DNA from 2 places in the Paenibacillus sp. MAH-35 genome. Region 1 is predicted to be linked to the other one. Evidence: predicted binding sites of a transcription regulator. Region 1 holds the regulator's gene; the other holds the start of a gene.
What was found. The regulator LexA, encoded in region 1, represses DNA repair genes until DNA is damaged. The targets are predictions, from matches to a motif close to CGAACATATGTTCG.

Region 1 (11,740 bases):
TTTGCGAAGGAGTGTTGGCATGAAACCACCGGTTCACGAAGTAGCCGGTCAAGCTTTGGATAAAGCGATCGTAGTCAGTCTGGTGCTGAAGGGGGACCGGTTATCCGACGACAGAGTCCAGCATTCGCTGGATGAGCTCATCCGTCTGGCCGACAGCGCCGGAGTCGAAGTGCTTCATTCGGTCGTACAGTCAAAGGACTCGATCGATTCGAAATGGTTTATCGGCAAAGGGAAAGCGGAGGAAGTGCGCGATCTTGCCGTGCAGCTTGGAGCCAATACGGCGATTTTCGACCAGGAGCTGTCCGGGGCGCAGGTCCGCAATCTCGAGCACGCGCTGGACCTGAAGATCATCGATCGCACTCAGCTGATTCTCGATATATTCGCACAGCGGGCCAAAACCCGCGAAGGCTTCCTCCAGGTGGAGCTGGCGCAGCTCAGCTACTTGCTGCCCCGGCTGTCCGGACACGGAGTGAATTTGTCGCGTCTTGGCGGAGGCATCGGCACGCGAGGTCCCGGGGAAACGAAGCTGGAGATGGATCGGCGGCATATTCGCAACCGGATCAGCGAGCTGCGTCATTCGCTCCAGGAAGTGAAACGGCATCGGGAACTGCACCGCGAGCGGAGGAAAAAAACCGGCGTGTACCAGGTGGCGCTGGTCGGATATACGAACGCGGGCAAATCGACGCTGCTGAACCGGATGACGTCAGCGGACGTATACGCCGAGAATCAGCTGTTCGCCACGCTGGACCCGACGTCCAGAGCGCTGCGGCTGCCCAGCGGGCAGGAAGTCGTGCTGACCGATACGGTAGGCTTTATCCAAAACCTCCCGCATGACCTGGTCGCTGCGTTCCGTGCGACACTGGAGGAAGTGAACGAAGCCGATCTGATCCTGCACGTGGTCGACAGCGCAAGCGAGATGAGAGAAAGGCAGATGGCCGTTGTCGACGAAGTGCTGCTCGAGCTTGGAGCCCAGGGGAAACCGCGCATTACCGTGTTCAACAAAATCGATAAGGCGGCGGATGGAAGCGGCGCGCTGCTAAGCGCAGACGGCGATTCGTTGAAGGTGTCCGCGTTCTCGGAGACGGATCTGGAGCTGCTGAAGCTCTCGATTCAGGAGAAGCTGATGGGCGGGACGAAGCGGTTTCTGATTCCCGCCGCCCGGGGCGACCTGATCTCGCTCGTCTACAGACTAGGCGATGTGCTGGAGCAGGAAATCGAAGGGGATGACATCCGCTTTGACGTGCGTGTGAAACAAACCGAATTCGAGAAACAAGGATATATGCTTCAGGCCTTTATAGCGCAGGAAGCGATACAGCTAGAGGGAGAGAGTTACTGAACATGAACGTACCTGACAAAATCGGCGCGCTGATGGAGGAAGCCGAAGCGCTTGCGGAGCCGAAGCTGAAACAGATCGACAAGCGGGTCGACCACAACCAATGGAAAGTGATCCGCGCTTTCCAGAAGCATAAAGTAAGCGATTATCATTTCGCCGGCTCGACCGGTTACGGCTATAACGACCGGGGGCGCGAAGTGCTGGATCTCGTATACGCCGACGTGTTCGGAGCGGAGGCGGGCCTTGTCCGGCCGCACTTCGTCTCCGGCACGCATACGATCGGCACGGCGCTGTTCGGCCTGCTGCGTCCCGGCGACTTGCTGCTGTATATGACCGGCAAGCCGTACGATACGCTGCATAAAGTGATCGGCAAGCCGGGAGACGGGACCGGATCGCTGCAGGACTGGGGAGTGCGCTATGATGAAGTGGCGTTGTCCCCGGACGGGATGCCGGACTGGAACCGGCTCGCGGACAAGCTGAGGACGGACCCGCCCAAGGTGGTCGGCATCCAGCGTTCACGGGGGTACGACTGGCGACCGTCCTATACGGTCGCCCAAATCGCCGAGATGGTGAGGTTCGTCAAAGAGCTTGTTCCTTCTGCGATCATATTCGTCGACAACTGCTACGGAGAATTTACGGAGGAAGCCGAACCGACCGAAGTCGGGGTGGATCTGATGGCCGGCTCGCTGATCAAAAATCCGGGCGGGGGAATCGCTCCGACCGGCGGATATATTGTCGGCAAAAAGGAACTAGTGGAGCTGGCGGCGTACCGGCTCACAGCTCCCGGGATCGGCGGCGAGGTCGGAGCGATGCTCGGGGTGACGAGAGACTTTTTCCAAGGCCTATTCCTCGCGCCGCATCTTGTCGGACAAGCTCTCAAGGGGAGCGTATTCGCATCCGCGATGTTCGAGCGGCTCGGCTTCGATACCCATCCGCGCTGGAACGATGAGCGGACCGATCTCATTCAGGCGATCCGGTTCACGTCCGCGGATCATCTGATCGCATTCGTTCAAGGCATTCAGAAAGCGGCGGCGGTCGACTCCCATGTCGTCCCCGAAGCTTGGGAGATGCCCGGCTATGAACACCCCGTCATTATGGCGGCGGGAACGTTCATCCAGGGAGGCAGTCTGGAGCTGTCCGCAGACGCGCCGATCCGTTCCCCGTACATTGCATACATGCAGGGCGGACTCACTTATGCTCATGTCAAGTGGGGCGTCGTGATGGCCCTTTCCAATATGATGAATAAAGGATTGTTGTAATTAAACCTTACACGCATTGACATGTTTATGTTCGATATGTACAATGAACTTATATCCTTTACATGTCGGAGTGGTGTACAATGAGCGACGAAATTCGCCGCAACATGGCTTTATTCGCAATCGGAAGCGTCATGAAACTGACCGATTTGACTGCGCGCCAAATACGCTACTACGAGCAGCATGAGCTGATCGTTCCGGCCAGGACGGACGGGAATCAACGTTTATTTTCATTTAACGACGTTGAACGTCTGCTCCAGATTAAGGCGCTGATCGAGAAGGGCGTCAACATCGCGGGTATTAAGCAAGTGCTTAATCCGGTGAATAAGGACTCCGAAGAGGCGACGGTCATCACGGACGAGACGCAGGTAAAACGCAAGGAACTGTCCGATTCCCAGCTGCACAAAATGTTGAAACAGGATCTGTTGACCGGCAACCGCCGCGGCAAGGTTTCCCTCATCCAAGGGGAGCTGTCCCGTTTTTTTACTAAATAAAGGAGGAATTATTCCGTGTCTCAACCGCATTATACGAAGGAAGATATTTTACGCATCGCCAAAGAAGAAAACGTCCGCTTTATCCGTCTTCAATTCACCGACTTGCTCGGCACGATCAAAAACGTCGAGATTCCGCGCAGTCAATTGGAGAAGGCGCTCGACAATAAAATGATGTTCGACGGTTCCTCGATCGAAGGCTACGTGCGGATCGAAGAATCCGATATGTATTTGTATCCGGATCTGAATACGTGGGTTATTTTCCCTTGGGTCACGGAAGATCGCGTTGCCCGTCTCATCTGCGACGTGTACTTGCCTGACGGACGTCCGTTCCCGGGCGACCCGCGCGGCATTCTGAAGCGTGCGCTGGAAGAGGCTTCCGAGATGGGGTACACGGCGATGAACGTGGGGCCTGAGCCGGAGTTTTTCCTGTTCAAGACCGATGAAAAAGGCAATCCGACGATGGAGCTGAACGACCAGGGCGGTTACTTCGATCTGGCGCCTACCGACCTTGGCGAGAACTGCCGCCGCGAGATCGTTCTGACGCTGGAGGAAATGGGCTTCGAGATCGAAGCATCGCACCATGAAGTGGCGCCGGGTCAGCACGAGATCGACTTTAAATATGCCGACGCGGTTAAAGCGGCCGACCAGATCCAGACGTTCAAGCTCGTCGTCAAGACGATCGCCCGCCAGCACGGACTGCATGCTACCTTTATGCCGAAGCCTCTGTTCGGGGTGAACGGTTCCGGTATGCATTGCCACCAATCGTTGTTCCAAGGCAGCGAGAACGCGTTCTACGACGAGAGCGACAAGCTCGGCCTCAGCACCACGGCTCGTCACTACATGGCCGGCGTGCTGAAGCATGCCCGCGCCTTCGCGGCGATCACAAACCCGACGGTCAACTCGTACAAGCGGCTCGTACCGGGCTACGAAGCGCCTTGTTACGTCGCATGGTCGGCGAGCAACCGCAGCCCGATGATCCGGATTCCGGCTTCCCGCGGACTGAGCACACGGGTAGAGGTGCGTAACCCGGACCCTGCGGCAAATCCTTATCTGGCTTTGGCTGTCATGTTGAAAGCAGGTCTGGACGGGGTGAAGAACAAAACTCCGCTGCCGGCTCCGACCGACCGCAACATTTATGTCATGTCCGAAGAAGAGCGTGAAGAACAAGGAATTCCGAGCTTGCCGTCCGATTTGCACGAGGCGATCGTCGAGCTGATGAATAACGAAGTGATTTGCGAAGCTTTGGGCGAGCATGCGCTCACCCACTTTATCGAGCTGAAAGAAATCGAGTGGGATATGTATCGGACCCAGATTCACTCTTGGGAACGCGATCAGTATATGACGTTGTATTAATAGAGAAATCCCCGTTTGGCGTGAGCCGGCGGGGATTTTCTTTGTGGCGGCGGCCTTTCGCGGCAACTCGTGCATGGACTTGCATCACGCGAAGATCAACGGCACCGGAACCGGAAAATGTCCAGGATGATGCCGATCGGAATCCGGATCGTAATAAATACCCGGTTTACACCGCTATAGACGCGCAAGCGGATCGAATTGGCCCCGACACTTACCAAACAGCCGGTAAACGTATTAAATAAGGTCCGCACGACAACAACTCTTCCTACCAGACGCAGGGCGTTTCTTCTAATCCTTCTCTGCGTGGCCGGAGACACGCGTCTGCCTGAATTTATTTGAATCTCCTTAGACATGTCATCTCTCTCCTATTGGTCAATTCTGCGGCGATCCTAACCCGCAACGACAGTTTACGAAGAGAAGCCCCGGGGGGACACGGCGGTTGCCCAGCTCGCAGGGGGATAGGGCTCGATGAAACAGGGGAGCGGATCGGATATGCTGGAAAAGTGATCAGGAATACAGTACACAAGCCGATATTCCCATGTTACGATGAACTCTGACGCAACATCTCGCCCGAGTAATCGGAGCCCCTGTGGATGGAGGTAAACGAACGAATGAGTTGGACCGATTCATCAGGAATGAGTACAAAAACAGGGAATGGCTCGGCTTCTGCGGGTAATGAAGCGATACGTCCGGGCGGCGGGTTAGCGTCGACGAGCGCCGTACCCGTATCTGCTGCCGGCTTGGTTGATTCGAGCGCGGATATCTGGGTGACCAAAAGCGGGGAGTTTTTTCATATCTCAAGCCGCTTTGACGATGCACATACGATTACGATCGAGACGTCGCGGAGCGGTTCCCGAAATGGCAGCTTTAACTTTATCCGGACTCGAATCGGGCCTGAGATCATCCATGCCAACCATGACGATATTACGCCTGTTCGTACATTCAATACGGTAGGGGCGAACCACGGGTATACGTGTGTAGTGAAGGTGTCCATGGCCGGACACGACAAAACGGCGGACGATCTGGGATCGCAATGGACGGATGGTACGACAACCTACACGCTGCTGGACGTAAACGGCGATCATCTTACATGGGGGTGCCCGTATACGGTGACGAACGGGATCGTATCCGCTCTGCTTGCCCAACCCGGGCAAGATCTCACTCCTGTAAGCGGTGCCGTCCATACACAGCCGGTGAACGTCAGCGTCCTTGTACCGGGGGCTCAGCTCTATCCGTCCATCAACAACATAAAGGTGCAATATTTGCTGGACGGCAAGGAAATTACGGAGGACGGGATGTTCTCGGGTACAGTTCTGAAGGTGCACGAATCTTATTGCATTATGGACTATAGGGCGATCATAGATTTCGCGCAATCCCATCCGGGAGTGAGTTATGTGAACGATTCGGTAGCGGGGGCTGTTCGGCTCTCGATCGTGTATACGTTCAGGAAGGGCGGCCGCTGTCATATCTCCCATAACTTCAAGGCTTTGCAGAAGCTGCAAGTCATGGACTGCGGCTTTCTGCAGTCGATGCCGATGAGTTTGTCCGGTCATACGCTCAGCCGTTATATGCCGGATGTGAAGATCAAAAGCGGGCAGGATTTTCAAAATATAGTGGATATGACCGGTTACAGTATGAATCTCGTATATGGCCCATCCGATTATGCTGACCCGGCCAAGCCTCCCAACCGATATGTCGACTGGCTGCGGGACGGCAGCGGGTTGGGGAAGGTCGGTTTTACAATGGGATATATCGTCGACAAAACGAACAGCAAAAACGCCGATCGGGCGGCTCAAACATCGAGAGGCTGGGATATGCGCAGCACGAGGAAAAGCTATCCGATCGCGATGAGCGGACTGATCTTAAATGCCGGGGACTACAAAACGTTCATGGGATACCGGAACTACTTGTCGCCGGTTGAGGCGGGGCAAGCCACCAATCTAAGCGTAGTTCAAGACGACAAAGATACATATGTGTACATCGATTACCACGTCCCCGTTACCGGAGCGAATCTCAAGCTCCCCGAACATATAGGGAAAACCGTATCTGTGATCGATCACGTAAACTTTACGCTTCATAACGATATAGTAGACAGCGACGGCATTACCTTCAGTATTACTGCCGGCCATGGCTATGCGATCTTGAAAGTACACTGATCCCCGCTACCCCGAGCGAGCCGGTCGTGGGGATCTGGCTGCGGCCGGACAGCGCATGTATCACGAAATACAAGGTGCGCAAGACAGCTGTCAGTGCGATTAGACAGCCAGAGCCCTGACCGGATATCCGGCAGGGCTCTCTTGGCGTACGGATTATGGCTCGTCCCGTAAGAGGGGCGAGCCAACATGAGACTTAGTGAATGTCGCGGAACAATCCGATTACTTTCCCCAGGATCGTTACGTTGCGGAGACGAATCGGGTCCATAGACGGATTCTCCGGCTGGAGCCGAATATGGTCGCGCTCCTTGTAAAACGTCTTGACGGTCGCTTCGTCATCTTCGGTCATGGCGACGACGATATCGCCGTTGTTCGCGGTCGGCTGCTGCTTAACGATAACGTAGTCGTTATGGTGAATGCCGGCTTCGATCATACTTTCTCCGACGACGCGAAGCATGAATACGCTGTGGTCGCCGACGAAATGACTCGGAAGCGGGAAATACTCTTCGATATTCTCGGTTGCCGTAATCGGCATACCTGCCGTTACTTTGCCGACTACCGGTACACGCGCAATCGAGAAGGAAAATACGGAGGCGGATTCGTCATGGGCGCTGAGCACCTCGATCGCTCTAGGCTTGGTCGGGTCTCTGCGGATGTAACCTTTCTTCTCGAGCCGGTCCAAATGACCGTGTACGGTAGAGCTGGACGCAAGCCCGACGGCTTCGCCGATTTCCCTTACGGAAGGCGGGTAGCCTTTATCGCGTACTTCGTTCTTGATAAATTCCAGTATCGCTTGTTGGCGATTGGAAACCTTGCTCACGATCATCACTCCCATTACGGACATTTTATATGGGTAAATTATACCACAGAACTCGAGTTCGTACAAACATAAGTTCGAGTATAGGTCTTGAACAATTCAACCATCCGGTAACATGTCGTTCTGATGTATATAAAGTATTCGTTTGTAGTGTACATGATATCGTTGACTCCTATATTGGGCCATTTTATAATGAAATCAAGAAAAATATAACAATTATAGCATTCTGTAATGTATGTTATTGTAGTTGTTATATACATCAGATCCGACCGCAGAAGGAGAGGAGGTGTTCCGGATGGGATAAGGCCGATGTAGGGGGAGATATACGGTGCAGCAAAGGAGGACCGGTGATTGAAGAAAAAACCGACGCATGAGCAATTTCAGAAACAGCTGGATCATATGGTACAGACGCTGCGAGCAGACATTCTGGAAGGAAAGTATGCAACCGGCGACTACTTGCCTTCGGAGCTTGAGCAGGCGAAGATGTTCAGATTAAGCAACAAGTCGGTGCGCAAAGGGCTGGACATACTGAATGCGGAAGGCTGGATCGAGAAGATCCCGCGGGTTGGCAGCCGGGTGCTGGCGAAGCGGGAGACGGTTCGTCTGACCGTCGGGATTAACCGTACGGATGAGGTCAACATGAAATTATCCGGACTCGCCGAGCTTTTTTGTAAGCGCTATCCTTGGATCGAGCTTGAGTTTGTGCCGTTTGTATCGGATCTCGGCGGACCGGGCGACCAGCGGAAGCTGGCGGAATTCGATGCGATCGTCATCAACCACCTTCAATTTCAGCGGATGAAAGAGAGTGGTCATCTTCCCCTGTTCGCCCCTTTGCCGGAGAAGCGGGAGATCTACCCGTTCCTTTCGGGACTGTTCAAGGACGGCGGGATGCATTATGTGTACCCGATCATCTTTTCCCCGATCGTGCTTTGTTACAATAAGCGGCATTTCCGCGAACGGGGCTTGGCCGAGCCGGACGGCAGCTGGACCTGGGACGACCTGGTCCGCAACGCCATCGAGCTTACGAACGGGAACGGGAGATTCGGATTCGCCTTTTATTTGCTGAATGAAAACCGCTGGCCGCTCTTCTGGCTCCAGGCGGGGGAAGATCTCCGGCAGGAAGGCCGCAGCCCGGAATCGCTCCGGCACTCCCGTCTGATGGACGCGGCGAGACTGTGCAAAAGTATCATCAGCAACCGCGATTTTTTCCCGATGTTCTTATCGGAGAACAACCGGGAGATCAATGCGATGTTTCAGGAAGGCCGGCTGTCGATGGTCATCAACAGCTATATGGGAATGAACGATTGGCAGGAGTCTCCCGGTCTGGAATACGACGTGTCTCCGCTTCCTTACATGAACGAGCCGATCACTTTGATGATCTCTCAAGGCGTGGGAGTGCTCAAGCAAACCGGGCATCCGGAGGAAGCGATGCTGCTTGCCGACTTCCTCACGTCGCTGCCGGGCCAGCAGTACATCGGCAGCCACACGCTCAGCATCCCGAGCCACTGGGGAGCGGATTCGTCCCCGAATAAGAAGGCGTTTGCAGTGCCCGGCCGATATTCGATGTACCGGGAAATGATGTTTTCGTACCGGACGCACGCCTCGCTCGGCATCCCGGCGCTGTCGTATTCGCATATTTTCAAGCATGTGCGGGCTTATTGGGCCGATCTGATCGACGAGCGCGAGCTGTGCGAGCGTATGGCCGAAGCGTTATCGGAGCGGGAAGGGCAAGTTCCCGGGTAAAAGGCACGGGATGACGAAGTTACGATTCGGCGGTGCCGATTAGGCGGCATAACCGGTTAGCGGGCGAATCGGCACATGAGGAAATGGGACTAGTAGCGGCGATCGGCCTGCTTGCGGCAACCGGGAATGAACGGCTTGGGACCAGGCACTCCGTCGGAGCTGGATAACGATCGATTCGAGGAGGGAACAGGGATGGTAGAACGGAACGGAGAACATGCGCGGCCGCCTAAACGGATCTCCAGAAGGAGCTTGCTTGCGGCCCTTGGAGGAGCCGGTGTTGCGGTAGCGGGACAGTCGTTCATCAAGGAGGGAGTTATGGGCGATTCGGTAAATTTGGCCACGTACGGGTTCGGTCCGGATATGGGGAATTTTCCGTTTGCGATGTTCCGCTTCCGTTATGTGGAGAACATAGCCAAGATGAAAAGCGAGACGATGCTCAGAGAGGGGATGATCGTCCGGACTGCCGGGTATTACGAGCCGGGGGACGGCGGCGGCGCGGACTACATCGTCAAGCCGGGCATCCTGCCGGAAGACTTGGGCAGTGTCGTGAATCTGAGCGGAGAGCTGCAGGCGATCCTGCTTGCGGAGGACAGCGTGAACTACAAGCAGTTCGGCGCGGTCGGGGACGGGGTTAACGACGACGGGGTTCAGATCAAGCGGACGCATGCATATGCGAACGCCCGTGATTTGCCCGTGCAGAACCTGACAGGCGAGTACTGGATCAAAGCGACAAACGATATTATCGTGCAGACGAATGTAAACTGGGGTCACACAAAGTTTCATATCGACGAAGGGATGAACTCCAAATCAAATCCCCGGTTCCGGGTGACGAGCCGCAAAAGCACGGTGAATATCCAGTTCGACGCGGCGGAGAAAGCTTCATTTCTAGACAAAATGAAGCCTGGCACGACATTTGTCCCGGAGCTGGCTCCCTATAAGAACTGTCTTGTGTTCATTACCGACAGCAACGACAAAATCGGGGTGAGACAAGGATACAATCACAATGGCTGGAACAAAGAAGAGTTCTTCTATGTCGAGGAGCACGGGCGACTGATCGGGGACATTGCCTGGACCTTCAACAATTATACGAGCCTGGTCGCATACCCGTGCGACGATAACTACCTGATCCTCGACGGAGGCACCTTTTACATGTCGGGCAACAGTCCCGGGGCGGGCGGCGCTTATTTGCACAACGGAATTCTGGTCCGGCGCAGCCGTACGATCATCCGCAACCAGTGGGTCGGGCTGGAGGAGGGGGTGAGCGATACGTCGCTTGATCCGCGAATCGGATTTTATTATTTCAACTATGTGTTCGACGTTACGCTGGAGAACGTGAGACTCATTCCGTGGGAGCAGGACCGCGAAGGGACGGATCGCGACGTGCCCGCCGGCACGTACGGGATCGGCGGAGCGAGGGTGCTGAACGCGACGTTCCGCAACGTCACGTCTGAAGGCGGGATGGTTCATTGGGGCGTCTTCGGCACGAACCTGTTCAAAAATTTCAGCATCGAAGGCTGCCGCCTGAACCGGGTGGACGTTCATTTCCACTGCTGGAACTTGTACGTGAAAGACTCGGAGATCGGGTATCGCGGCTTTACGCTGACCGGCGGCGGAGATTTGTTTATCGAGAATACGAAACGGTTCGGCAGCCGGTTCATCGATTTTCGCGTCGATTATGGCGCCAAGTGGGACGGCAGCATCCGGCTCACCAAGTGCAGGCTGATCGTCACGAACGGACCGGCGGAAGCGGTCGCGCTCCATTGCGTTCCGGCCAATTTCAATTATAAATATCCGATCGGATACGGCCGCTCGATTAAGATCGAAGACTTCGTGTTCGACTATACCGGCATTCCGAACCCGACCGGCATATGCCGGATTATGAAAATTGCCGCTTTCTCCAAAATATCGTCCACCTCCGAAAGGCTGTTTTTCCCGCAATCGATCGAGTTCAGAGACGTGACCGTCGTCGGCCGGGAGAAGGGCGTCCGTATGCTGGAAATTCCGAATCCGCTCAGCTTCCATCTGGGCAAGCCGGGCGGATACGACGCAAGCCGTGTCACCCCGAACTGCCGCATGTCGTTTGTTAATATTCAGTCGGAGAAAGTTCCGGCTCAAACCTCACAGTCGACGACCCATGTCAACTTTTTGTTAAACGCGCTCGCGACCGCCGCCTATGAGGACTCGTACGCGCTGTATCCGAAGCTCGAATTTGTAAACTGCGGAGATTTCTTCGGCCACTTTAAAGGCAGCGTCGCGGACGTGTCCTTCAGCGGGTGCACCGTCAATTGTCTGGATGCTTATGAAGGCGGCCGGATGCGGGGGCGGATCGTGTTCGACAACTGCCATCTGAAGGCCGACGCGGTCGACGACGGCAAATTGCTGTACTCGACGTCGGTTGACCACGGCGTCTCCTTTCTCCATTGTACGATTCACGCGCCCGTTCTGGATGGAACGAGCCGGCCGGACCTGGTGGCGCGGTACGATTTTATCGATGTGAACCATAAGCTGCTGCACAACCATCTGAACACGGCGCTGTCGAAAGAAATCATCGATTATTACGCAGGGATCGGAACACCGGTCGCCCCTGAATT
Region 2 (11,740 bases), on a different contig from region 1:
GCTGCACGGGGAGCTGAACGAGGCGGAGCGGGCGGCAGTGCGCCGCAGCTTGTTCCGCCGTACCGAGCAGGTCGCCTACCACGTGATCGAGCGGTCGAAAATTCATCAGGTGCCGTACGACAGCCATGCCGTCCGCTCGCTGTCGTCGGTGCTGGTTCCTTGCTGCATGGCGCTGCTAGGGGAAGAGCCGAAGGCCGAGCAGTGGCTCGACTACGCGATCGAATATTTCGCCTGCCTGTATTCGCCTTGGGGCGGCGCGGACGGAGGCTGGGCCGAGGGGCCGATGTACTGGACGACCGGCATGGCGTTCGTCACCGAAGCGATGAATCTGCTGCGGTCTTACACCGGAATCGATTTGTACCGCCGGCCCTTTTTCCGGCGAACCGGAGATTTTCCGCTGTATGTGTTTCCGCCGGACGTAAGGCGCGCCAGCTTCGCGGATCAGTCTACGCTCGGCGACCCGCCCAGCCTGAAGACGGGGTTTAATGTCCGCCAGTTTGCCGGAGTCACGGGGGACGGACGCTACCAATGGTATTATGAGCAAGTAAAACGTCTTAATCCTGATGCGGACAGTAAATTTTACAATTACGGCTGGTGGGATTTCCGTTTCGACGAGATGACGTATCTTCACGATTATCCGCTTGTCGAGCCTGTGGCGCCTGCCGGCATTGAAGCGGTCAAATGGTTCAAGGACGTCGGCTGGGTGGCGATGCACCGCCGTATGGACGATCCGCAGGAGCATATCATGCTGCTGACGAAGAGCAGCCGCTACGGCTCGATCAGCCACAGCCACGGCGATCAGAACGCTTTTCTGCTGCATGCGTTCGGCGAACCGCTGGCGATCGAGAGCGGGCATTACGTCGCCTTCGGCAGCACGATGCACCTTCAATGGCGCAGACAGACCCGCTCCAAAAACGTCATCCTGATCGACGGGCAGGGCCAATATGCGGGACCCGATAAGGTGCTGAACATGGCGGCCTCCGGAACGGTGCTCGAAGTGTGCGATACCGGAGACTGCAGCTTCGTCCGATCCGATGCGACCGCCGCTTACAAGCAGCTGGTGCCGTATTTAAAATCGTATGTCCGTGAAATTTATTTCGTAGGGCAGTCGTATTTCGTGATTGTCGATCACGTCGATCTGGAGCAGCCGGCTTCCGTCGATTGGCTGTTCCACACGCTGCATCCGATGACGATCAAAGGCCAGTCGTTCCGGGTTAACGGAGAACAGGCGGAGCTTGCCGGCCGGTTTGTCTATTGCTCGTCGGGAGAGCTGAAGCTGTCGCAGCATAACGCGTTCACGGACGTTGACCCGGCGGAGATCGAAGGGCTGCCGCTTCACTGGCATTTGACGGCCTCGACCCGGAAGGCGTCCAGCCACCGCATTGCCGCGCTGCTCGTCCCGATGAAGAAGGGGGACGCCAAATACGTCTCGTTTTTTATGGACGATCAGGATCACGGGGTTCACTTGTATTTCACGGAGGACGGCAGGACGCAGCGTATTGAAATCGCCAAATCGTATTAGGCGTGACGGGTAAATCTGAAAAAATGACAAACCGACATAAAGCCACTCCATTGTTGAAATCCGCATCCGGCGATAAGATAGGGCTAGAACTACGATAAAGCGTTTTCAATATAGCGAAAAGGGAAGAGGGGTATCATGAACAAATGGTTTAAAGTGAGCTTGGTGAGCACGCTTGCCCTTGGCACCTTAGTCGGCTGCGGTACGAAAGAGGACGGGAATTCCGGCAAGGACGGCCAGGCAGCCGGCCCGGGAGAAAAGACGAAGTTTTCGATCGCGCTGCGGACGCTGGCTTTTAACTATGTGGAGAAGTCCCCGAATCTGAACGAAGACAAGTGGGTCAAGCGGCTGGAAGAAAAAACGAATACCGATCTGAACATCGTGCTCGTGCCGCATAAGGAATATGAGCAGAAGATGGTGCAAATGTTCGCCACCGGCGACGTTGCGGACGTGATGCAGGGCAGCGGAGGCGTCAACGGCAAAGAAATGGCCGGCTCGGTGCAGGCGGGCGTCTTTATGCCGCTGGACGACCTGCTGAAGAAGCACGGGCAAAATCTGCTGAAGAAAATTCCGAAGGACGCTTGGGATCAAGTGTCGTATCAGGGCAAAATTTACGCGATTCCGGAATATTTGTCCAATCCTTCGCGGAGAGCGACCTGGGTTCGCCAAGATTTGCTCGATAAAGCCGGGCTGAAGGCGCCGAAGACAGTGGAGGAAACGCTCGATATGCTGCGTGCGTTCAAGAAGCTGGGCGTCGAGAATCCGTATATGGGCCGTCAAGATTTCAAATACGCCGATACGTTTTTTGGAGCGTATGATGTGTATCCGTATTTGTCGATGTTCGAGAAGCAGGGCGACCAGGTCGTTCCGAAGTTTTTCGACTCGGACAATATGCAGAAGGCGCTCGGCGTCTACAAGACGATGTACGATGAGGGCTTGATTAACAAGGAGTTCGCGACGATCAACCCGACGACGTTCAAAAACACAATCCTGGCCGGTAAAGCGGGCATGTGGACGATGAATGCCAACGAGCTGCTGCAATGGGAAGCGCAATTGAAGGCGAGCGTTCCCGAGGCGAAGCTGGAAATTATCCCTTCCCCGACCGGAACTGACGGCAAGGGCGGCCATTATTTGTACGGATCGGTCACCCGCTCGTATTTTATCAAAAAAGATGTGAAAAACGCCGAAGGCATCGTGAAGTTTTTCGACTGGATGATCTCGGACGAGGCGGAGAAGTTTTTCACGTTTGGCGTTGAAGGCGAGACGTACAAGACGGAGAACGGCAAAATCGTCTATACGTCGCCGACCGATCCGACGGCTGTCGACGAAGAGCGGTACAGACAGGCGTTTCTGTGGATGGTTCAGGATACGACGTACAACAAAGGCTCGCTGGAGCTGACGCCCGAAGGCAAAAAGCTGATTCAGATTTACGATACGGTTCTCGCCAAGGAAGGGCGCGACGGCATCACATTCGAACCGCGTCTGGAGTCGCTTACGAAAAATCCGGACGTTTCGCCTAATTCCGACACCGCGCCACCGCTTCTGCTCACCCACATGGTCAAAATGGTGTACGGCAAAGAGCCGATCTCCGACTGGCCGAAGGTAATCGAGGAGTGGAAATCGAAGGGCGGCAACGAGGTTATCAAGGAAGCGACCGACAAGTTCAACAAAAAAGAAGGAATCACGATGCCGCGGCGGTAAGGCCGGACGCGGGCGCGGCTTTCTTCGGAAGGGATGTCCCCAAAGTCATTAATCGTTTTTTTGAGCCTCATCCAGAACCGATTCCCTCAAGAAAAAGGACCTCAGTCTCCACCTTACGTGGAATTTGGGGTCCTTTTGCTCGGATATTGGGACGCCTCTGTCACGCGGACACTTTTGGCCCCCCTCTTTTCCGTGCATAGATCGATGTATATTTACCGTGGTGAAGGGGAAAAGGATTCCCTTTACTGATCGGGTCAGCGAAAAGGGTGCATCTCCCATCAGTTGGTGGAAATAAGGGGTGCAAACCGCTTCTATTCGTTTCCGTTTGTCGAAAAGGCCGAAAATAGAAGGTGCCAAAGAGACTGTCGATTCATTGTGTAGAAATGTTAGCAAGACCGTTCCAAGTGAAAAGTTACCTTCTTCTGCTCAAACAGGTTGTCCGGAATCCCTTGATTGAATAAGGATTGTAAGGTAGGGGATTCCAGACAAAACTCGCCAGAAGGTAATCTTTTCCCTTTCCACTTGGTTGTCCACAATGAATCGACAGCCTCGCCAAAGACTCCTATTTTGTTCCGGGCTCACACGCGTAGACGGTTTTTCCTGCCGCTATTTTTAGGAAGATCCTGTTTCCGGGGTTACTACGCAGGGTCCTGAGTAGCAGCCTTCTGGGCAGGAACGGGTTTTTGCTGCCGGCTACGGGAGGCGATTCGCTCCACCCGGGGCCTCGGCCTGGGCCGGCCCTAATCGTCGATGGTGAGCCTGCGTATACATTCGGGACTGTCGTTTCTGACATTGCCGACGCCGGCGGCGACCGGGTAGGCCGTCATCTGCTCGGCCGGATAAGGCCGCAGCAGACCGAGCAGCAGGGACGTTTGGCGCATGCTGCGGTCCAGCCAGATTGCCTCCTGCTCCGGCGGGACGATGACCGGCATCCGGTCGTGAATGTCCGCCATCAGCCGGTTGGGGGTCGTCGTAATGACCGTGCATGTGCTGACTTTGCGTCCGTCCGGGGTTGTCCACGACTCGTACAGGCCGGCCATCGAGAAGAGCGATTCGTCCTTCATCGTAATGCGCATCGGCTGTTTGCCGCCGTCCTGCTTTTTTTTCCACTCGTAAAAGCCGTCCGCCGGGATAAGGCACCGTCTGCGCTCGAAGGCGGTCCGGTAAGCCGGCTTCTCCGCTACGGTTTCGGCGCGGGCGTTGATCATTTTGAACCCTGCCGCTTCGTCCTTCGACCATTCCGGCACGAGCCCCCATTTCAATTCCCCGATCCGGTTGCTCGCCCCGTCGTTAATAACGGCAACCACCATTTGGCCCGGGGCTACGTTATATTTCGGACGGTGGTACAGCGGGAAAAACGGATCGATCTGATACCGCATCAGCAGTTCCTCAAGCGTGACCGTAATTGTGTATCTGCCGCACATGGATAGTCCTCCTTACGGGAAAGTTTGTTCGCATCTATGACGAATCCGGGAATGTTACTTGGGGGATTCTCCCATCATTCAATAATCCAGTTGCATCAAACGAACGAGTGGAACAAGGGAACCGATGCGGCGTTCGGATTTTGGCGAAAGGGGTTACGCTCTAGCTTGACGGATGAAAACGGCATGAAAGCGCGAATTTCGGTATATCAGGCCCCCCTTTACGTAGGGCCTTTATCGTAGAAAAGGCTTGTGGAGCTGCTGCTCTTACCTCCATTGTACGCTTTTCAAACCGCATCTTCCAGTTAGCCTCCCGTATGCCGGGAGCGGCCGGAGCCGGACGAAGTTGGCGCGCATCAAAATTTTCCCTCTTGAAACAGGAATATATGTTCGCTTATTGTATATACTAGTAAGGGAACGTTTGTTCTTATTTGTGAGGCTGGAAGTATACGATTTTAGCCGAGTTGAACGGTTACCGCTTGCAAGAAAGCTCCCACTTGTGCAGAGTTCGTCGTAGAGAAGGCTTCGCTTAGTCACATAGTCGCTTAGTCGGCTTAGAAGCTTTTCTAAAAAAGGGGATGTTCGAATGGGTGAAGGTGGGACGATGCACATGCCGGACGGAATCAAGCGGACCCCGCTGGAGACGCAGGAAGAGCTGCAATGGGTGCTCGATTACATGCTGCTGCCGGTCGTGCTCGATGTGCTGGAGCGCGATATCCGGACGCTCGATACGCTCGAGCTGAAGATGCCGTTGCTGTATATCAAAAGCTTAAGAAAAGTGCAGGATCGGGTAAGCGGCGAAATGGCCGCCCTTCGCGGCAAGCTGAAAAGCCGGGGAATCCGGATTTACGATCAGCGGCGGGCGAAGGAGCAGCTCGAGGCGGATTTTATGTGCAGGGGCTACCACCGCAAATGCTCGATGCTGTGGGGGCTCGTCAAATCGGAGGTAGAGCGCAAGCTGAGCGTTTATTTGGAGCTCGATCTGGCTCAGTGATGATGGCGGGAAGTTGGCTCCTTGTAACGGTACGCCGGCGTCCCGGGTACGAACGACCCTCCCGCGGCTGCGGCGGAATAGGCGAATGGCTGGCAGGACAAGATTGGGGGAATGACAACATGGGGAAGAAACTGGAAGGGAATGGTCTGTTCGAATCATCACGTATGATGCTGCCGGAACATAAGGCGCAGTTTGCGGCCAAGCAGAAGGAGACCGGGCATCGGCAACGCCCTCTGCTGGACGACCAGGCGCTGGAACAATACGCGCTGCTGCTGCTGGAGTCGACGGAACGGCAGACGGATGTCGTCATCTGCGTCTTCGATCCCGTCCGGGACGAAACCGTCCAAGGGAGAGTGGTCAAAATCGACTTTACGCTGCGTCGGGTGAAAGTAGCCTGCGCTGGAGAGACTGTCTCGATCCAGTTTGCGGATATCGTCAACGTTACACGGGGGTAAGAGGACTGGGCGGGTTCAGGCCGCAGACTTAGGAATTGAGGCTTTGCAAGTCCGCTCGGGGCAGCTTGCAGCTCGGCAGGGCTGGGCGGAACAGCGGCCCGCCCGAGTCTGTCGAACAGCAGCGCCGCTGGCTGACTGAAGCGCGGTCGCATTCTCCCGGCAAGGGCCGGTTGGGCGGGCAGGTGGCTGCTGGATGCTAGAAAAAGCCGCTCCCGCTCTGCCGGTGTGCCGAAGTTCAGGTACATGGTATCCGGAACAGGGAGCGGCCGGGTGTTGGCAAGAATGACGCTAGCGGCTGTTCCGCAGGGGCAGCGTCACCTCTTGCCGGGCGATGACGGCCGGCAAATCCCGGTAAGCGTCCGCCAGCCAAGGGTGGACGACTTTAAGCTTATCCTTTTGCGACCACAGGTAGCCGATATACGCCATCGCTCCATGCTCCAGCGACTCTTCGAGCTGGGCGTTCAGCTCGGCCAGATACGGCGGGGTTCCCGCCTGATCCCACGAGATTTTATCGGCGACGAAGACGATCCGGTCCAGCAGCGTGGAAGGGGCTCGCAAGGTCGTATGGCAGCCGATCGCATCGAGCACGTCCTGCCGGGTTATCCCGAACAGATCCCGGGCTACGGCAACGGACAGCTTCTGGTGGATGATCATCGGGAACGCCTCTTCTTCCGGGAGCACTTCGATGCCGAGATTGCGGGCCACGACAGCCCGTTCGGCGCTCGGATAGATGGCGCTGCTATCGTGCAGCCAGCCGGCGGTTTCCGCCGCGTCCGGGTCCGCGCCGAACCGCATCGCGAGAGAGCGGGCTTCGGCGCCAACCATGATGCTGTGCTCCGCCGTCTTGGGGCAGCCGTGCGATTCGAGAAACCGGCGTACGTCCGCTGCCGTATCGCCGCTGTGCTGAAAGGTACGGGCTTCCGTTTCAAAAAAAGGATGCAAGGGTGTTCAAACTCCTTCCAGAGATATTGTTTTATCCCAGTTTACCATACAACCGATTCGCTGCCCCGGCCGCCGTTAAAAACCTTTTGCTCCCGTTACCCTTTCGGCCTTATAGTAGAGAAAGTGGAAACATGGCGTTCGGGCAAGAAAGCGGCGTTATGCGGGGCGAAAGTGGCGGACCAGGACTTTGGAAGCGGGCTGTTATCGGCGGCAACCCATGATGAGTGCTTTGGCTGTACGGGGAGAAAGGACAATGCGAAGGGAAGGGCGGACGCTATGAACGGTTCGCCATGCAGCGATTGCAACGCGCGGTCTAAGACGTATGGCGCCGGATGCCGTTAATCGGCTTCGGGGGGAATCGGCACAAGTGGCAACAACGGTATTGGCTATCCTTATTTTTATTCTGACGATGACCTTCGTCATCTGGCAGCCGCGGAATCTCGGTATCGGCTGGTCCGCGTCGGGCGGGGCGCTGCTGGCGCTGCTTGCCGGGGTGGTCGGCTTGCACGATGTGGCGACCGTGGCCGGCATCGTTTGGAACGCGACGCTGACGTTTGTCGCGCTGATCGTGATCTCGGTCATCCTGGACGAGATCGGATTTTTCGAATGGGCGGCGCTTCATATGGCCCGGCTTGCCGGAGGGAACGGCAGACGCATGTTCGTGTACATCATTTTACTGGGGGCGGGGGTATCGGCGTTTTTCGCCAACGATGGAGCGGCGCTTATCTTAACGCCGATCGTGCTTGCCCAAGTTCGGGCGCTGCGGCTGGAGGAAGCGCGGATTTTGCCTTTTGTCATGGCCAGCGGTTTTATCGCCGATACGACGTCGCTGCCGTTTATTATCAGCAACTTGACCAATATCGTGTCCGCCGATTATTTCGGGATCGGGTTCGTCGAATACGCGTCGCGGATGGTGGTTCCGAACTTCTTTTCTTTGGCGGCCAGCGTAGCGGTGCTGTATATCGTGTTTCGCAGAAACGTCCCCGCGCATTACGACACCGCAGACTTAAAGCAGCCGGCAGCGGCCGTTAAGGATAAGCGGCTGTTCCGTATTTCCTGGGCCATTCTCGGCGTACTGCTCGTTGCTTATTTGCTTAGCGAGTGGGTCGTTGTGCCGGTATCGTTTATCGCGGGGGCGGTCGCTTTGCTGTTTTTGCTGGCTTCCCGCGGCAGTCCGGTCGTTCAGTCCAAAAAAGTGCTGCTGGAAGCGCCTTGGTCAATCGTTATATTTTCCATCGGGATGTACGTCGTCGTCTACGGCTTGCGCAACGCGGGACTTACCGATCTGCTGGCCGGCGTGCTGGAGCAGCTCGCCGCATCCGGCTTGCTGGCGGCTACCGTGGGCATGGGAATGATTGCGGCGGTGTTATCGTCCATTATGAACAATTTGCCGACCGTTATGATCGGCGCTTTGGCGATTGACGGCACGTCCACCGAAGGGCTCCTTCGCGAAGCGCTTATCTACGCTAACGTCATCGGCACCGACCTCGGCCCGAAAATGACCCCGATCGGCTCCCTTGCGACGTTGCTGTGGCTGCACATTTTGGCGCGGAAAGGCGTTCGCATCACGTGGGGGTACTATTTTAAAATCGGCGTCGTGCTGACGCTGCCTACTCTGCTCATTACTCTCGGGGGATTGTATGTTTGGCTTCGGGTGTTGGGTGGGGGGTGAGGAACGGGCCGGATAAAGCTACCGTCATATAAACGAATACAAAACGAAGCGTCGCCCCTTTCCATTAGAAAGAAAGGCGGCGCTTTTTTAATGGGAAGGAAAGCGCTGAAGTCGCGTGTTGAAGCTATGTCCCAATTTTGGCATGAGCATAGAACTTTTGCTCGTACTAATGTCTTGCAGCAAACCTGCCTTTGGGTTAAAGTGGATGAAAACGCTGGATTATGCAGGGAATGAAGCGGTGATCCAAAGCTTACTCCAATACTCGTCTGCAGGGTAAAACAAATCGCAAGGCCAGAGAAAAGCATCCCAAACGATCCGGAAGGAGAGCCGTTATGGACCTCATCAACACCGCAAGACTGCGGATCAGACCGTACGAGAAAGAGGAGTTTGTCTCCATTCACCGTATACTCAGCGATCCGGTTACTATGCATTTTTGGCCCTTGCCGTTTACGGAGGAGCAGACTTCGGGCTGGATTCGCAGGAGCTTGGACAGCTATGCGGCCTGGGGATTTGGAAGGGCGGTCATCGAGCTGAAGGAAACGGGCGAAGTGATCGGCGATGGGGGGCTCATGAAAGCTGAGCTGGACGGTACGACCGAGAACGATCTCGGATACATCATTTACTCCCCGTATTGGCATCAAGGGTATGGATATGAAGCGGCACAGGCGATATTGGACTACGGTTTCGTCCATCTCGGACTGCACAGAATTTGCTCCAATATGCCAATCGATCATCACGCCTCGCGGAGAGTGGCCGAGAAGCTAGGGATGACTTTGGAAAAAGAATATATCAACCGCCGAAACCGGAACATCCGGACTTATTTGTTCGCGAAAGAGACGGCGGAAAAAGCTTAATACCAAACCCTTCACCATCGTTTTTTTCATACATATGATCTGCTACAGTTTCGTGTATTCATTACTATTCGCAGGCAGCAGTAGAAAGGCTTAGTATCGGACTTCTCTCCCCAAATCCCCAGAATTACTATGGAAAGGTAAAGGTGAACCGAAATGCTGGACGCGTTTACTAAAAAGAGAATTGAGAATATTTTGGACAGTTACATGGAACAAAAAGTGCCCAAACATGCCAGAGATCAAGTGAAACTCAACTACAAGATCCGCGGTGATTCCGTAACGTTATTCGAGGAAAGAGTCGGGTTTCGCAGCGATCAATGGATTCAACTGCCGATTGCTCAGTTTCGTAGAAATGAAAACAACAAGTGGACCGTTTACTGGCAGGATAGTAAAGATCGGTGGCATCCTGTCGTTGAGATCACTCCAGAAGACGACTTCGAACTCCAATTGCAGGCTGTGGACCGAAATAATCAAGGAGTATTTTGGAAATAGGGGTGCACTTTATGGAGAGCGCTAGAATAGAGCGGATTCGCCAGGGAGAACGCAACTACCACGAAGCTTGCTACGAGGAGTACAAGCTGTTCGAACCGGGCTCTTGGTTGTACGGCCGCTGAGCCGCTCGAAGTCCAGATGGAACTAAATCTGGAGACGGCGGCCGTACAGGAGCTGTTCGGTAGACTTTATCGGGAGTGGAATGTGGTGGAGGCCAGCGTGAAGCCGATGCAATTCCCTATAAACCGGCACGGACGGGAAGTTATTCTGAAAAGCGATGTGGTGACCTTTGCCGCGCAAAAACGAGCTCCGTAAACGGAAAGCGAAAGCATGGATCGCCGAAATCGGACATACAAATCAGGCTAAGGGGGATTCCACTTGGGAGAAGCCAGATTTTATTATCGAAACGAACACGCTCCGCGGCCCAATAAGCCGACCGGTATCGGAGTAGTCGCGATTATCAGACGTGATGACGGCATTTTGCTGGAAAAACGGTCGGACAGCGACCGCTGGGCGATCATTGGCGGGGGCGTGCAGGAGCACGAGTCGCTAACGGATGCGCTAAGCCGGGAAGTTAGGGAAGAAACGGGCTTAACCGTGTGCGGTGTAAAGCTGTTCGGGACGTTTTCGGACCCTTCCAGAATCGCCGCTTTTCCGGACGGCAATGTGAAACGGATCATAACGATCGCATATGAGGTAGAAGTCGAGCCTTTCTCGGAAATCGGGTGCAGCGAAGAGTCGAAAGAGGTGCGATTTATACCGGTCGGTCAACTGCATCAACTCCCTATAGCCGAAACACATCTGCCGATCATTCAGTCGATTGTAACGGGGCAAAGCGTTATATTGGAATAAAGGATCACTAGGGAGGGGCGTCCTATGAACGGCATCGACCCGGTCCGGATCGTCAAGCTGGCGGCAGGGCTCCAAGTTATCATTTGTTTGTGGATCCTCATTCTGTTTGGGTTTAACGGGGTTTTGCACCATTTCATAACCTGGGATTTGTCTGCCGGCCAACGGCTCCTGTTGCTCAGTTTCGTTTCGGGCGTCGTGCTGGCTGCCGGTTCGGTTGGCGTGTTAAGGGGAAAAAGGTGGGGCTGGTGGATTACGGTTACGATGTGCATCTATCTTTCCTTCGTCTCGGTTCAAAACCTGATCCTGCCTGGTCCAGCGATCCGGCCGGGAGTTTCCCTCCTCGTTAGTTTCAGCTTGCTTATCCTCTTTTTTACTGCAGCGGTTCGGAGAACGTATCGGGTGCATCGGCAGAAGCCCGCTGTTTTGTTGATCGTTTCAATAGGTATTGGCGGGATGTACAGGATCGCTATGTGGGTCATTTCGAACAGTATGGTTTCATCCTAATCAAGGCCGGCAGGGAACTTCTCTGACGGCCGGGCGGGAGGACAAGCCTTATGAGCGGTTCCGGCGGCGGCTGAACAAGATCATGCACTATTTTAAAATAATAACGAAGATGTAAGGGGCGCAGCGCACAAGATGGACATCCGGGAAATGAAGCTGGACGATTATGAAGAGGCGGTCGGGTTATGGCGCCAAACGGAAGGGCTGGTGCTGAGCGAAGCGGATTCCAAGGCGAATATCCGGTCGTTTTTGGACAGAAACAGCGGCTTGAGTGCGGTATGCGTTGAAGGGCGGCGTGTGGTGGGGACAGCGCTGTGCGGACATGACGGCCGGAGGGGCT

Region 2: a site for LexA is predicted at 5,021-5,034, ahead of AC3Y2E_RS14745 (YhjD family protein). Genes of this name have one in related genera too.

What each region holds. Positions count from the first base shown of each region.
Region 1 is NZ_JBYUPU010000030.1:15,257-26,996, forward strand. Features, by position in the region: gene hflX (GTPase HflX) at 20-1,336, shown strand; gene AC3Y2E_RS24675 (methionine gamma-lyase family protein) at 1,339-2,592, shown strand; gene AC3Y2E_RS24680 (MerR family transcriptional regulator) at 2,673-3,083, shown strand; gene glnA (type I glutamate--ammonia ligase) at 3,099-4,436, shown strand; gene AC3Y2E_RS24690 (hypothetical protein) at 4,532-4,789, opposite strand; gene AC3Y2E_RS24695 (hypothetical protein) at 5,048-6,592, shown strand; gene lexA (transcriptional repressor LexA) at 6,786-7,409, opposite strand; gene AC3Y2E_RS24705 (extracellular solute-binding protein) at 7,758-9,149, shown strand; gene AC3Y2E_RS24710 (hypothetical protein) at 9,342-11,740, shown strand, end outside.
Region 2 is NZ_JBYUPU010000011.1:151,701-163,440, reverse strand. Features, by position in the region: gene AC3Y2E_RS14760 (DUF4962 domain-containing protein) at 1-1,522, shown strand, start outside; gene AC3Y2E_RS14755 (extracellular solute-binding protein) at 1,658-3,220, shown strand; gene AC3Y2E_RS14750 (SOS response-associated peptidase) at 3,961-4,644, opposite strand; gene AC3Y2E_RS14745 (YhjD family protein) at 5,228-5,635, shown strand; gene AC3Y2E_RS14740 (YolD-like family protein) at 5,755-6,090, shown strand; gene yqeK (bis(5'-nucleosyl)-tetraphosphatase (symmetrical) YqeK) at 6,379-7,032, opposite strand; gene AC3Y2E_RS14730 (arsenic transporter) at 7,400-8,704, shown strand; gene AC3Y2E_RS14725 (GNAT family N-acetyltransferase) at 9,037-9,558, shown strand; gene AC3Y2E_RS14720 (DUF3024 domain-containing protein) at 9,712-10,047, shown strand; partial or broken gene AC3Y2E_RS14715 (class I SAM-dependent methyltransferase) at 10,059-10,160, shown strand; gene AC3Y2E_RS14710 (hypothetical protein) at 10,186-10,362, shown strand; gene AC3Y2E_RS14705 (NUDIX domain-containing protein) at 10,426-10,899, shown strand; gene AC3Y2E_RS14700 (hypothetical protein) at 10,924-11,403, shown strand; gene AC3Y2E_RS14695 (GNAT family N-acetyltransferase) at 11,536-11,740, shown strand, end outside.